DNA from 3 places in the Streptosporangium sp. NPDC000396 genome. Region 2 is predicted to be linked to each of the others. Evidence: riboswitches for the same ligand, from Rfam matches in the RefSeq annotation. Region 2 holds a riboswitch; each other region holds the start of a gene.
What was found. A riboswitch is a leader RNA that binds a small molecule or an ion and turns the genes downstream of it on or off. The one in region 2 is predicted to bind cobalamin.
Positions count from the first base shown of each region.

Region 1: linked by a shared signal. The riboswitch ahead of cobN (cobaltochelatase subunit CobN) and the one ahead of metE (5-methyltetrahydropteroyltriglutamate--homocysteine S-methyltransferase) in region 2 are both predicted to bind cobalamin.
Region 3: linked by a shared signal. The riboswitch ahead of ACFY2X_RS14815 (ribonucleoside-diphosphate reductase subunit alpha) and the one ahead of metE (5-methyltetrahydropteroyltriglutamate--homocysteine S-methyltransferase) in region 2 are both predicted to bind cobalamin.

Region 1 covers NZ_JBIAZA010000003.1:390,248-394,678, reverse strand. The annotation lists gene cobN (cobaltochelatase subunit CobN) at 1-1,747, opposite strand, end outside; cobalamin riboswitch at 1,861-2,057, opposite strand; gene cobG (precorrin-3B synthase) at 2,022-3,473, shown strand; gene ACFY2X_RS06750 (precorrin-8X methylmutase) at 3,470-4,096, shown strand; gene ACFY2X_RS06745 (precorrin-2 C(20)-methyltransferase) at 4,093-4,431, shown strand, end outside.
Region 2 covers NZ_JBIAZA010000011.1:209,906-214,336, forward strand. The annotation lists gene ACFY2X_RS19780 (DUF6597 domain-containing transcriptional factor) at 1-444, shown strand, start outside; gene ACFY2X_RS19785 (TetR/AcrR family transcriptional regulator) at 466-1,098, opposite strand; gene ACFY2X_RS19790 (cation:proton antiporter) at 1,183-2,529, opposite strand; cobalamin riboswitch at 2,693-2,904, shown strand; gene metE (5-methyltetrahydropteroyltriglutamate--homocysteine S-methyltransferase) at 2,996-4,431, shown strand, end outside.
Region 3 covers NZ_JBIAZA010000008.1:81,435-85,865, reverse strand. The annotation lists gene glmS (glutamine--fructose-6-phosphate transaminase (isomerizing)) at 1-414, shown strand, start outside; gene ACFY2X_RS14820 (Bug family tripartite tricarboxylate transporter substrate binding protein) at 541-1,557, shown strand; cobalamin riboswitch at 1,581-1,783, shown strand; gene ACFY2X_RS14815 (ribonucleoside-diphosphate reductase subunit alpha) at 1,983-4,178, shown strand; gene ACFY2X_RS14810 (ribonucleotide-diphosphate reductase subunit beta) at 4,203-4,431, shown strand, end outside.

The DNA of each region.
Region 1 (4,431 bases), on a different contig from region 2:
CGTAGGTGTCGGCGCGGGCCATCGGAGGAACGAGGTGGTCGACCAGGGTGGCGTGGGCGCGGCGCTTGGCCTGGGTGCCCTCGCCGGGGTCGTTGACGAGGAAGGGATAGATCAGCGGCAGGTCGCCGAGCGCGGCGTCGGGGCCGCAGGAGGCGGACAGCCCCGCGGACTTGCCGGGCAGCCACTCCAGGTTGCCGTGCTTGCCCACGTGCACCACGGCGTGCGCGCCGAAGTCGTCGGCCAGCCAGCGGTAGGCCGCCAGGTAGTGATGGCTGGGCGGCAGATCGGGGTCGTGGTAGATGGCGATGGGGTTCTCGCCGAACCCGCGCGGCGGCTGCACCATGACCACGACGTTTCCGGCGCGCAGCGCGGCCAGCACGATCTCGCCGTCCGGGTCCTGCGACCTGTCCACGAACAGCTCGCCCGGCGCGGGGCCCCAGTGCTCCTCCATTCCGGCTCGCAGGTCCGCCGGCAGCGTGCCGTACCACTCGGCGTACCGGCTCGCCGCGACGCGGACCGGGTTGGCGGCCAGTTGCTCCTCGGTGAGCCACTCCTGGTCCTGCCCGCCCGCCGCGATGAGCGCGTGGATCAGCGCGTCGCCGTCCTGCTCGGCCACGCCCGGCAGCTCGCCCTCTGCGCCGATGTCGTAACCGTGCTCGCGCAGGGCGGCCAGCAGCCTGACGAGGCTCGCGGGGGTGTCCAGGCCGACGGCGTTGCCGATCCGGGAATGCTTGGTGGGATAGGCCGAGAGCATCAGCACGATCCGCCGCTCGCCGGCCGGGACGTGCCGGAGCACGGCGTGCCGTACCGCGATGCCGGCCACGCGCGCAGCGCGCTCCGGGTCGGCCGCGTAGACGGTCAGCCCGTCCTCGTCGATCTCCTTGAAGGAGAACGGGACCGTGATGATCCGCCCGTCGAACTCGGGGATCGCGACCTGGGTGGCCGCGTCGAGCGGGGACAGGCCGTCGTCGTTGTCCTCCCAGGACGCCCGGCTGCTCGTCAGGCACAGACCCTGCAGGATCGGCACGTCCAGCTCGGCGAGCGCGCCGACGTCCCAGGCCTCGTCGTCCTCGCCCGCCGACGCGGTGGCCGGCCGGGTGCCACCGGCCGCGAGCACGGTCACCACCAGGGCGTCCACAGCGCGCAGGGTCTCCAGCAGGCCGGGCTCCGCGCTGCGCAGGGAGGCGCAGTAGACGGGCAGAGCCCGGCCGCCCGCGTCCTCGACGGCCGAGCAGAGGGTCTCGACGAAGGCGGTGTTCCCCGCGACATGGTGTGCCCGGTAGTAGAGCACCCCGACGACCGGGCCGTCCTCGCGGCGGGCCTGGCGTTCCAGCACGCCCCAGGCGGGGGTGGGGGCGGGCGCGGCGAACCCGTGTCCGGTCAGCAGCAGGGTGTCGGACAGGAAGCGGTGGAGCTCGGCGAGGTTGGCCGGTCCGCCGTGCGCGAGGTAGGCGTGCGCTTCGGCGCAGACGCCGCCGGGCACGGTGGACAGTTCCATCAGCTCGGCGTCCGGCGCCTGCTCGCCGCCGAGGACGACGACGGGGCGGGGCCCGGCGAGCAGGGCGTCCAGGCCCTCCTCCCAGGCGCGGCGCCCGCCGAGCAGCCGGACCACGACCAGGTCGGCGCCCTCCGTCAGGGACGGCAGATCTTCGGCGGTGAGCCGGGCGGGGTTGCCCAGCCGGTAGTCCGCGCCGCTCGCGCGGGCGCTGAGCAGGTCGGTGTCCGAGGTCGAGAGCAGGAGGATCACGCGCCACGCTCCACGGGAAGCGAGGCGGTACGGCCCAGCGGTGCCGCGGGGGCGCAGGGGAACGGCGAAAAGCGCAACAGAGCTTCCTCCCTCGGGGTCCTCGCCCCGGGTCGTCGTCGGCCACGACGGCTGGAGTCTCCTGGCTCCCGGATCGGTGCTCCCCCCGGCCTTCCCGTCCGTCGCCGGACAGTGGCCTGGGTGGGGTTCGCTCCCCGGTTACAGTGGCGGGACCGCGCCGGATTCACACCGGCTTCCTCCCTGTGCCGTCGCCACGATGAGACTACGGCAGCCCGGCTCTTTGCAAGAAACTGGAGTTAACATCCTCAGCGTGGTCACAGGCGACTCTTTCGGACGATCGCGCTCAGACGCATGTCCGGGGGCACTTCAGGTGCACGCCGCCGCCGACGGCGGCCTGGCGCGGATCAGGATTCCCGGCGGCCGGTTGACCGCCTCCCAGCTGCGCGACCTCGCCGAGGCCGCCACCGTCTGCGGGAGCGGCGTCATCGAGCTGACCTCCCGCGCGAACGTCCAGATCCGCGGCCTCGCCACCGGCCCCGGTCCGGCGGGCGGCCCGGGAGGCGTGGACGCGTTCGCGAGCCGGATGGCCGCGGCGGGGCTGCTGCCGTCGCCCACCCACGAGAAAGTCCGCAACATCCTCGCCTCCCCGCTGACCGGGCTCGACGGCGACGGGCTTCTCGACGTCACCCCCCTGGTCGCCGAACTGGACCGGCGCCTGTGCGCCCGGCCCGCCCTCGCCGCCCTCTCGGGGCGGTTCATGTTCGCCCTCGACGACGGCCGGGGGGACGTGGCCGGGCTCGGCGCCGACGCCTGCCTCCTGCCGGCAGGCCCGGAGGAGGCCGCCGTCATCCTCGCGGGCACCGACAGCGGCCTGCGCGTGCCGGCGGTCTCGATGGTGCCCGCCCTGCTCGCCGCCGCCGAGGCGTTCCTCGCGGAGTCGTCCGCCCAGGGAACCGGCGCCTGGCGGATCGGCGAGCTGGCCGACGGTCCCGCACGGGTCGCGGCCCGGGCCGGCGCCATGCTCGCCTCCGCCGCCCCGGCCGTCGGCGTCGGTCAGACCCGCGCCACGACCGCGCCCGCCGATCCCGCCGCCCCCGCGCCGGTGCCGTCCCGCGCCGCGCTCACGTCCTCCGACCGCGTACGGCTTCGCCCCGTCACGCTCGGCCCGGTAGGCGTCATCGAACGATCGCGCACCACCACCGGCCCAGAGGTCGCCCTCGGGGTCGCGATACCCCTCGGGCGGCTGACCTCCGCCCAGGCGGAACTGCTCGCCCGCCTGGCCTCCTCCGGCTCCGGCGAGGTACGGCTGACGCCGTGGCGGGGCGTGGTCCTGCCCGGTCTGGCCCGTGCCGAAGTCTCCCGGGCGATCGGCCTGCTGGCGGACGCGGGCCTGGTCACCGACCCCGCCTCGCCGTGGATCGGCGTGACGGCCTGCACCGGCCGCCCCGGCTGCGCCAGGTCGCTGGCCGACGTGCAGGCCGACGCGGCCCGTGCCGTCGCCCCGCGTGTGGCGGATTCCCCGCGCACCGGTACGCTCCCCGTGCACTGGGCGGGCTGCGAACGGCGCTGCGGCCGTCCCCGGGGGCGAGTCGCCGACGTGGTCGCCACCGGCGACGGCTACCGCGTGGACCTGGACGGCCGCGGCGTGACCTGTGCGGGCATCGAAGAGACCACGGCCGCGTTGACGGCCGTCAGAGGAGGAACGTGATCGACTACGTCCGCGACGGCGCGGAGATCTACCGCCGTTCCTTCGCCACCATCCGCGCCGAGGCCGACCTGGGAGGTCTGCCCGCGGATGTCGCCCAGGTGGCGGTCCGCATGATCCACTCCTGCGGGATGGTCGACCTGGTCACCGACCTCGGATGGTCACCCGGCGTGGTCGCCTCGGCGCGCGCGGCCCTGCGCGCGGGCGCGCCGGTGCTGTGCGACGCGATGATGGTCGCCTCCGGGGTGACCCGCCGCCGGCTGCCCGCCGGCAACGAGGTGATCTGCACGCTGGGCGAGCCGGGCGTGCCGGAGCTCGCCGAGCGGCTGGGCACCACCCGCAGCGCCGCGGCGCTGGAGCTGTGGCGCGACCGGCTGGAGGGATCCGTGGTCGCGATCGGCAACGCGCCGACCGCGCTGTTCCGGCTGCTGGAGATGGTCGAGGAGGGCGCCGGGCGGCCGGCCGCCGTGCTCGGGATCCCGGTCGGCTTCATCGGCGCCGCCGAGTCCAAGCAGGCCCTGGCCGAGCACCCGGCGGGCCTGGAGTACCTGGTCGTGCACGGCCGCCGGGGTGGAAGCGCGATGACCGCCGCCGCGGTCAACGCGATCGCGAGCGAGGAAGAATGAGCGACAACGTGACCGGACGGCTGTGGGGAGTGGGGCTCGGGCCGGGCGATCCGGAGCTGGTGACCGTCAAGGCCGCCCGCCTGATCGGTGAGGCGGACGTGATCGCCTTCCACAGCGCCCGCCACGGCAGGAGCATCGCCCGCTCGGTGGCCGCGCCGTACCTGCGTGACGGTCAGATCGAGGAAGCCCTCATCTACCCGCTCACCACGGAGACCACCGATCATCCCGGCGGCTACCAGGGTGCCATCGACGACTTCTACGCCGACTGCGCGCTGCGGCTGGCCGCACACCTGGACGCGGGCCGCGACGTGGTGGTGCTGTGCGAGGGCGACCCG
Region 2 (4,431 bases):
GTGTCCGAGATCTTCGGCCCCTCCGCCGACGCGGCCGCCCCGGCCATGCTGGCGGCCCGCGACGCCGAGGCCGTGGCGCTGCTGGACGAGTTCCTCCTGGTACGGCTTCCGCCCCGCGACCCCACCGCCGAGCAGGTGGGCGCCATGGTCGCCGGAATCATGGCGAGCCCGGAGATCACGCGTGTCGACGACGTGGCCGCCCGGCACGGCGTGACCGTGCGGACCCTGCAGCGCCTGTTCAAGGAGTACGTCGGCGTGCCCCCGAAATGGGTGATCCGCCGCTATCGCATCCACGAGGCCGCCGAGCAGGCCACTTCGGCCACCGACTGGCCGCGACTGGCCGCCGGGCTCGGCTACAGCGACCAGGCCCACTTCGTCCGCGATTTCACCTCGGTCGTCGGCATGTCCCCCACCGCCTATGCCCGTGCCGTGGAGGCGCCCTAATACCAGAGGGATATTTCATATTCAGCGTGCGTCCTGCGTGACGAGCGCGCCATGCAGGAAGAGCTCCACCAGCTCCTCCACGGTCAGGGGCGCCGGCGCGCCCGGACGGCCCGCCGACATCACCAGAAACTGGAAAGCCTCCGCGAGCCGCTCGGGGGCGAGCCTGAGATCCTCGCGCTCGGGCTCGAACAGGGCGGCCAGGGCGGCCCGTGGCGCGGCCAGCCCGGCCTCCCGGTCCGGGAGCGGGCCGCCCTCCCCGGGCCTTCCGGGCTGTGGGCGGCCGGGCCGCCCCGCTCCCCCCAAGCCGTGGAGGGCTCCCGCCACCGCACCCATCCGGGTCAGGTAGCCGCGCATCGCCTCGGCCGCCTCGGCCAGGCGGGCGGACAGGGGCTGGTCCAGCGAGATCGAGGCCAGATAGGCGATCGTGTCGTCGGGCCGCAGGGCTTCGGCCAGGCAGGCGGCGAGCAGGGCCTCCTTGTCGGGGAACACGCGGAAGATGGTGCCTTCGCCGATGCCCGCGGCTCGGGCGATCTTCGCGGTGGTCACCGACGCTCCGTACTCGATGACCAGAGGCAGAGCCGCCGCCACGATCATCGCGCGGCGCTGGTCAGGGTCCATCGCCGGAGCGCGGCGTCGGCCAGAGGTCTCGGTCATGGTGCCGATTATCATGAGTGAGCACTCACTCAGGCAAATGTCCTCCACCGGCCGCTCACCATGCCCGGTGGCGGAACAGGAGGACTACAGGATCGGCTCGGTCCCGCCCACCGGTTGCCTGGTCCAGGCCTGGTGCTCGGACTCGCGGATCTCCTCCTCGGCGGTCTGCTCCACCCTGGCCATGGCGATCCGCAGGATCGGCGGGGCCATCAGCGAGGTCACGATCGCGACGAGCACCACGATGGTGTACGCCTCGACGCTGAGGATGCCCAGCCGCAGGCCGACCATGGCGACCACGACCTCGATCACGCCGCGGGCGTTGAGCCCGGCGCCGAGCGCGAGCGCCTCCCACCTGTTGAGCCTGCTCAGCCGCGCCCCGGCGTAGGCGCCGAGGAACTTCCCGATGATCGCGATGGCCAGTACGGCGAGCCCGGCGAGCAACACCTCGGGCCTGGCCAGCGCCGTCAGGTCCATCCGCAGGCCCGCGGTGGCGAAGAAGATCGGCGCGAACCCCGACAGCACGACCGTGCGCAGCGGGGCGAGCCTGGACGGGGCGACCCTGCCCGCGCTGCCGATGAGGATGCCGCAGACGAACGCTCCGAAGACCGCCTCCAGGCCCAGCGCGTGGGTCCCGGCCGCGGCGAGCAGGATGAGCACGGCCGCGGTGGCGACGGTCGGCCCCGGCTCGTCCGACTTGCCAGTGAGCTGTAACACTCCCCTGACCAGCGGGCGGCCGAGCGTGAGCGCGAACACGACGATGGCGACCAGGTAGGCCAGCGAGGTCAGCACGGTGCCGGTGGACACCGCGTTCACGGCCATCGCGCTCACGATCGACAGCATGAACCAGCCGAAGGCGTCGTCGATCATGCCGGCGGTCAGCGTGAGCTGGCCGATGTTGCGGTGCAGCAGCTTCATGTCCATGAGCGTCTTGGCGATGACCGGGATCGCGCTGACGCACATCGCCACGCCCAGGAACAGCGCGAAGACGGTGGTGTCGGTGCCGTCCGGGATCAATGCCTTGGGCAGCAGGAAACCGGCGCCGATGCCCAGCCCGAGCGGGACGACGAGGCCGCCGACGCTGACCCCGGCGGCCGTGACGCCACGCCGCCGAACCAGACCCATGTCCATGTGGATGCCGGTGAGGCCGACCAGCAGCAGCACGCCGATCTGGCCGACCGCGTCGAGCAGGTGAAACTGCTCGGGGACGGCGGGGAACAACCAGCCCTGCATGCCCGGCGCGACGTGCGCCAGGAAGGAAGGACCGAGGACCACACCGACGAACAGTTCGCCGACGACGGCGGGCATGCCGAACCGGGTGGCGAGCCGGCCGAAAACCAGTGCCAGCATGAGCAGCAGGCCCACCTGGAGCAGGAACACGAGCAGGTTGTGGGCGGCGATCGGTGCTACGGGAGCACCCAGCGAGACGAGCATCATCCTCCCTCAGGGATGAGCGATTCGTAAAAGATCTACCCCTGGCCGTTCGGGACCCACCCGGAAGCAAGTCACGAACCGATCACGGCGGCGTTGCCGGCGGAAGCACCCGCAGCGCTGCCAGTGGGAGCCACGGCCTTCCGCACTTTCGCCGGAGCCGGGTTATGCTGCCCGTGCGGCTGGTTCGCCGCTCCCCGGTGGAGCGGCGAGGCAACAGGGAACCCGGTGCGATTCCGGGACTGCCCCGCAGCGGTGAGTGGGAACGACCGCCGTCACACAAGCACTGGGTGAACGACCACCTGGGAAGCGACGGCCAGTAGGAAACCGACACGACGCCCACGAGTCCGAATACCTGCCACCGCCCGCGCGCCGGCCGGTGCGCGGAATGTCCATGGCCTCGCGGGAGGGTCAGAGGGTCTACCTCGCCATGCCCGCCGAGACCGGGTTCCACGAGGGAAAAGGACCCATGAGAGACCAGCGCACCACCATTCTCGGCTATCCCAGGATCGGCCCCGACCGGGAGCTGAAGAAGGCCGTCGAGTCCTACTGGGCGGGCGGAATCGACTCCACCGGGCTTCAGGAAGCCGCCCGCGCCCTGCGCGAGCGCACCTGGACCGAGCTACGCGACGCGGGACTGACCGGCATCCCCTCCAACACCTTCTCCTTCTACGACCATGTCCTCGACACCAGCGTGATGGTCGGCGCCATCCCCGACCGTTTCACCGCCCTCGACGGCCTGGAGCGCTATTTCGCCATGGCTCGTGGCGCCCAGGGAATCGCCCCCCTGGAGATGACCAAATGGTTCAACACGAACTACCACTACCTCGTGCCGGAGGTGGGCCCGCAGACGCGATTCCGGCTGGCCTGGGAAAAGCCCCTGGCGGAGTACGGCGAAGCCAGGCGCCTGGGCATCGAGACCAGGCCGGTGCTGGTCGGCCCGCTCACCTACCTGCTGCTGTCCAAGTCCACCGAGGCCTCCTTCACGCCGCTCCGGCTCCTGGACGACCTGCTCGACGTCTACGCCGAGCTGCTGGAGCGGCTGGCCACCGCCGGAGTCACCGAAGTGCAGCTCGACGAACCGGCGCTGGCCGCGGACCGGTCGGCCGAAGAGCTGAAGGCGCTCGCCCGCGCCTATGACCACCTCGGCGGGCTCAGCCATCGCCCGAGGCTGCTGGTCGCCACCTGCTTCGGCGAGATCGGCGACGCGCTGCCCGTGCTGGCGGCGACCCGCGTCGAGGCCATCGGGCTGGACTTCGTCGCCGGCCCCGGCAACCTGACGGCGGCGGCCTCGATTCCCGGGCTGGCGAACAAGACCGTGGTGGCCGGGGTGGTGAACGGCCGCAACGTGTGGCGCACCCGGCTGCCCGACGCGCTGTCCACCTGCGCGGCGCTGCTCGGGCTGGCCGGAGAGGTGGTCGTCTCCACCTCCTGCTCGCTGCTGCACGTCCCGCTCGATCTGGAGCGGGAGGCGGCGATGCCCGAGGGGCTGGCGTTCGCCCGGCAGAAGGTGGCGGAGGTCGTGGCGATCGGCCGTGCGATGAGGGAGGGGCCGGACGCGGTCGTGCCCGCCGTACCGGCCAGAGCTCCGGTGGACGCGCGGGTCCGGGCCCGGCTGGAGGCGCTGGGTGAGGGTACGGCGCGGGCCGGTCACGCCGAGCGGGCGGCGATCCAGCGGGCGGCGCTGAGACTGCCGCCGCTGCCCACGACCACGATCGGCTCGTTCCCCCAGACGGACGCGGTCCGGCGGGCCCGCGCCGACCTGCGGGAAGGCCGGATCGACCGGGCGACGTACGAGGCGGCGATACGGGTCGAGATCGACTCGGTGATCGCCCTGCAGGAGGACATCGGGCTGGACGTGCTGGTCCACGGTGAGCCCGAGCGCAACGACATGGTCCAGTACTT
Region 3 (4,431 bases), on a different contig from region 2:
GTGGGCCGGGTCCGGGGTTACCCGGTGGCCCGCGAGGGCGCGCAGAAGCTCAAGGAGATCTCCTACGTGCACGCCGAGGCCTACCCGGCCAGCGAGCTCAAGCACGGCCCGCTGGCGCTGATCGGCCCCGAGATGCCGACCGTGGCGATCGTCCCCGACGACGAGCTGCTGGACAAGAACCTCACGACCCTGGGCGAGATCCGCGCGCGTGGTGGCCAGGTGCTCATGGTCGGGCACCGTACGGCCGACCCCAAGCTGGCCGACGACTGTGTCGTGCTGCCCAAGAACGAGGTCGAGCTGGACCCGATCCTGATGTCGATCCCGCTGCAGATCTTCGCCTACCACGCGGCCGTGGCGCTGGAGCGCGATGTGGACAAGCCTCGCAACCTGGCGAAGAGCGTCACCGTGGAGTGACCGAATTCCCCAGGCATCTCTGAGGCCCCTGTAAGCCGCCTGATGGTGATAAGACCCCCCGACATGTGTCAGAAAGTGACATGTCTGTAACCTAGGGTATTGGGGGTTCTTGGGGGGAGGGCGCTTATGCACCGCAGGCGATTCCTCTCGCTCGCCGCGGGGCTCGCGGTCGCCGGCGGCTGTGGCAGGGTGGGCGGCACCGGCGCGCCGGTCATGAACCGGTTGACCATCGTCGCGCCCGCGGCCCGCGGGCAGGGCTGGGACCAGGCCGCCCGCGCGCTGGCCGCGGTCCTGGTCGCGGAGGGGCTGGCCCGGATGGTCGAGGTGAGCAACTATCCGGGAGGCCTGGGCTCGGCCGCCCTGGGGGCGTTCGTCACGGCCCGCGGCCCGTTCGTACGCGAAGGCAGGCTGCTCCTCACCGGAATGCCGATGGTGGCGGGGGCGGAGATCGCCAACGCCGCCTCGGTGGTGAAGTCCACCACACCCCTGGCCCGGCTGGTCGGCGACTGGGCGGTCCTGGCCGTCCCGGTCAAGTCCCGGCTGCGCTCCTTCGAGGACTTCGCCGCGGTGCTTCGCCGGAACCCGGCCGGGCTGGTGGTGGGAGGCCGCCTGGAGGGTGGTTCCGACCACGTGCTCTACGGCATGATCGGCAAATGCCTGGGGGTGGACGCCCGGCTGCTGGACTACGCCGCGTACTCCGGCTGGCCGGAGGCCTTCGAGGCGGTCCACGACGGTCGCGTGGCCGCGCTCCTGGGGTCCGCCCGCTCCTTCATGCCCGAGATCGCCGCCGGCCGCCTGCGGCCGCTGGTGGTCTCCTCCGCCGAGCGGATCGAGGGGATCGACGCGCCGACGCTGATGGAGCTGGACGTCCGGCTGGAGTACACCGACTGGTGCGGGGTGCTCGGCCCGCGCGGCATGAGCCGGGAGGACCGGGACGCGGCCGTCGCCCTGTGCGACCGCATCGACGGTTCGCCGCGCTGGCGGGCCCTGTGCGCGGCCAACGGCTGGAACCGGGTCTACCTGAGCGGGGACGATTTCCGCCAGTGGCTCACCACCGAGACCGGCCGCACCCGGGGAGTTCTCGGTGAACTCGGACTACTGAGTGCTACCGCCACAAGCTATCGCCACAAGCTGTTGGGGTAGTTGCGTCGGGCGGCACTAGATGTAGGATCCTGCTCGTCGCTGGTTCGCCCCGCAGGGGGCGAGGCAAGAGGGAACCCGGTGGGAATCCGGGGCTGCCCCGCAGCGGTGAGCGGGAACGACCGCCGTCATGAGAGCACTGGGTGCACCTTGCCCGGGAAGCGACGGCCAGTAGGCGTGTGCGAGGCGCCCGCGAGCCCGAAGACCTGCCGGTGACATGTGGGAGAGGGAGCCGAGCCGGGCACCGAGGGACGCGTGGAGCGGCCCGAAGCGTGCGAGGCGAGGCGGGCTCGACCACGAACACTGTCCAGGGCCTCGAGGGAGGGTTCGCGGGACGAGGCGGTCCGGCGTGCCCGGAATCGCTTCAGACGCGTGCGCCCTTCTGGCGGGAAGCCGTATGGGGAATTCGAGCACGCGAGGGGTAGTACGTGACACTGACCTTGGTCGGGGACGCCAAGGAGGCCGGGAGCGACCTGGCCGACCGCCGGTTGGCCATCGAGGAGGCCGCCGCCCGGGTCATCACCGACCCGGAGAACTCCAAGATCGCTGCCGGGCTGCTGGCCGAGCTGATCGCCGACGAGGCCGCCGGACACGGAGTCCGGACCTTCTCCGAGTCCATCGCCGCGACCCACGCGGCCGGGCTGGTCCAGGAGGGGCTGGCCGCCTTCGTGGCCGCCCACGCCGAGGCACTGGACGCGCTGGTGGCCCAGGACGCCGACGGCAGGTTCGAGTATTTCGGGCTGCGCACGGTCTACGACCGCTACCTGCTGCGGCACCCCGAGACCCGCAAGGTCCTGGAGCGCCCGCAGCACTTCTTCCTCCGGGTGGCCTGCGGCCTGTCGGAGACGGTCGAGGAGGCCGCGGAGCTCTACGAGCTCATGGCCACCCTGTCCTACCTGCCCAGCTCGCCCACCCTGTTCAACTCCGGCTCGCGCAGGCCCCAGCTGTCCTCCTGCTTCCTGCTCGACTCTCCCCGGGACGAGCTGGAGGCCATCTACGAGCGCTACGGGCAGGTCGCGCGGCTGTCCAAGTACGCCGGGGGGATCGGCATCGCCTGGACCCGGGTCCGCTCGCGTGGTTCGTTGATCCGGGGCACCAACGGCCACTCCAACGGCATCGTGCCCTGGCTGCGCACGCTGGACTCCAGCGTCGCCGCGGTCAACCAGGGCGGCCGCCGTAAGGGCGCGGCCTGCGTCTATCTGGAGACCTGGCACGCCGACATCGAGGAGTTCCTGGAGCTGCGGGACAACACCGGGGAGGAGGCCCGCCGTACGCACAACCTGAACCTGGCCAACTGGATCCCCGACGAGTTCATGCGCCGGGTCGAGGCCGACGCCGTGTGGTCGCTGCTCGACCCCAAGGAGGTCCCGCACCTCACCGACCTGTACGGCGCCGCCTTCGACGAGGCCTACCGGGCCGCCGAGGCCGAGGGCCGGTTCGTCAAGCAGGTCCCGGCCCGGGTCCTGTACGGCCGGATGATGCGCACCCTCGCCCAGACCGGCAACGGCTGGATGACCTTCAAGGACGCGGCCAACCGGACCTCCAACCAGACGGCCCGCCCCGAGAACGTCATTCACCTGTCCAATCTCTGCACCGAGATCCTCGAGGTCACCAACGACGCCGAGACCGCCGTCTGCAACCTCGGCTCGATCAACCTCGCCGCCCACCTGACCGGTCAGGAGGTCGACTGGGTACGGCTGCGCCGGACCGTCCGCACCGCCGTGCGGTTCCTGGACCGGACCATCGACCTGGGCTTCTACCCGACCCCCGAGGCCGAGACCGCCAACCGCAGGTGGCGGCCGATCGGGCTGGGCGTGATGGGCCTGGCGGACGTGTTCTTCACGCTGCGGCTGCCCTTCGACTCGCCCGAGGCGCTGGAGCTGTCCACCCGGATCTCCGAGGAGATCGCGCTGGCCGCCTACGGCACCTCTTCGGACCTGGCCGTGGAGCGGGGCCGTCACCCCTCCTACGACGAGACCCGGGCCGCCGGCGGCGTGCTGCACCCGGACCACTACGGGGCCGGGCGGTCGCCGGAGTGGGCGGCGCTCAGGGAGCGGATCGCGCGGACCGGCCTGCGCAACTCGCTGATGATCGCGATCGCGCCCACGGCCACCATCGCCTCCATCGCGGGCTGTTACGAGTGCATCGAGCCCCAGGTCTCCAACGTCTTCAAGCGCGAGACCCTGTCGGGGGAGTTCCTCCAGGTGAACCGCTACCTGGTCCGTGACCTTTCGGCCCGGGGCCTGTGGACCCCGCAGATCCGGGACGCGATCAAGCGGGCCGACGGCTCCGTTCAGGACGTTCCCGGCATGCCGGAGGACCTGAAGGCGCTCTACCGGACCGCCTGGGAGCTGCCGCAGAAGGCGCTGATCGACCTGGCCGCGGCGCGCACGCCGTACATCGACCAGTCCCAGTCGCTGAACCTCTTCATGGCCACGCCGACCATCGGCAAGCTCTCCTCGATGTACGCCTACGCCTGGAAGTCCGGCCTGAAGACCACCTACTACCTGCGGTCCCGGCCGGCCACCCGGATCGCCCAGACGACCGTCTCGCAGGCGGTGCCGGAGCCGGACGCCGTCGCGTGCTCCCTGGAGAACCCCGAATACTGCGACGCCTGCCAGTAGGCGTCTCCCGAAAGGCTTTCCCCGATGCTGCTCGACCCTGGAATGGACCTCACGCTGCGGCCCATGCGCTACCCGGAGTTCTACGAACGCTACCGGGCCGCGATCCGCAACACCTGGACCGTCGAGGAGGTGGACCTCAACTCCGACCTGGCGGACCTGGCCAAGATGACGCCGGAGGAGCGCCACCTGATCAACCGCCTCGTCGCGTTCTTCGCGACCGGTGACTCGATCGTGGCCAACAACCTGGTTCTCA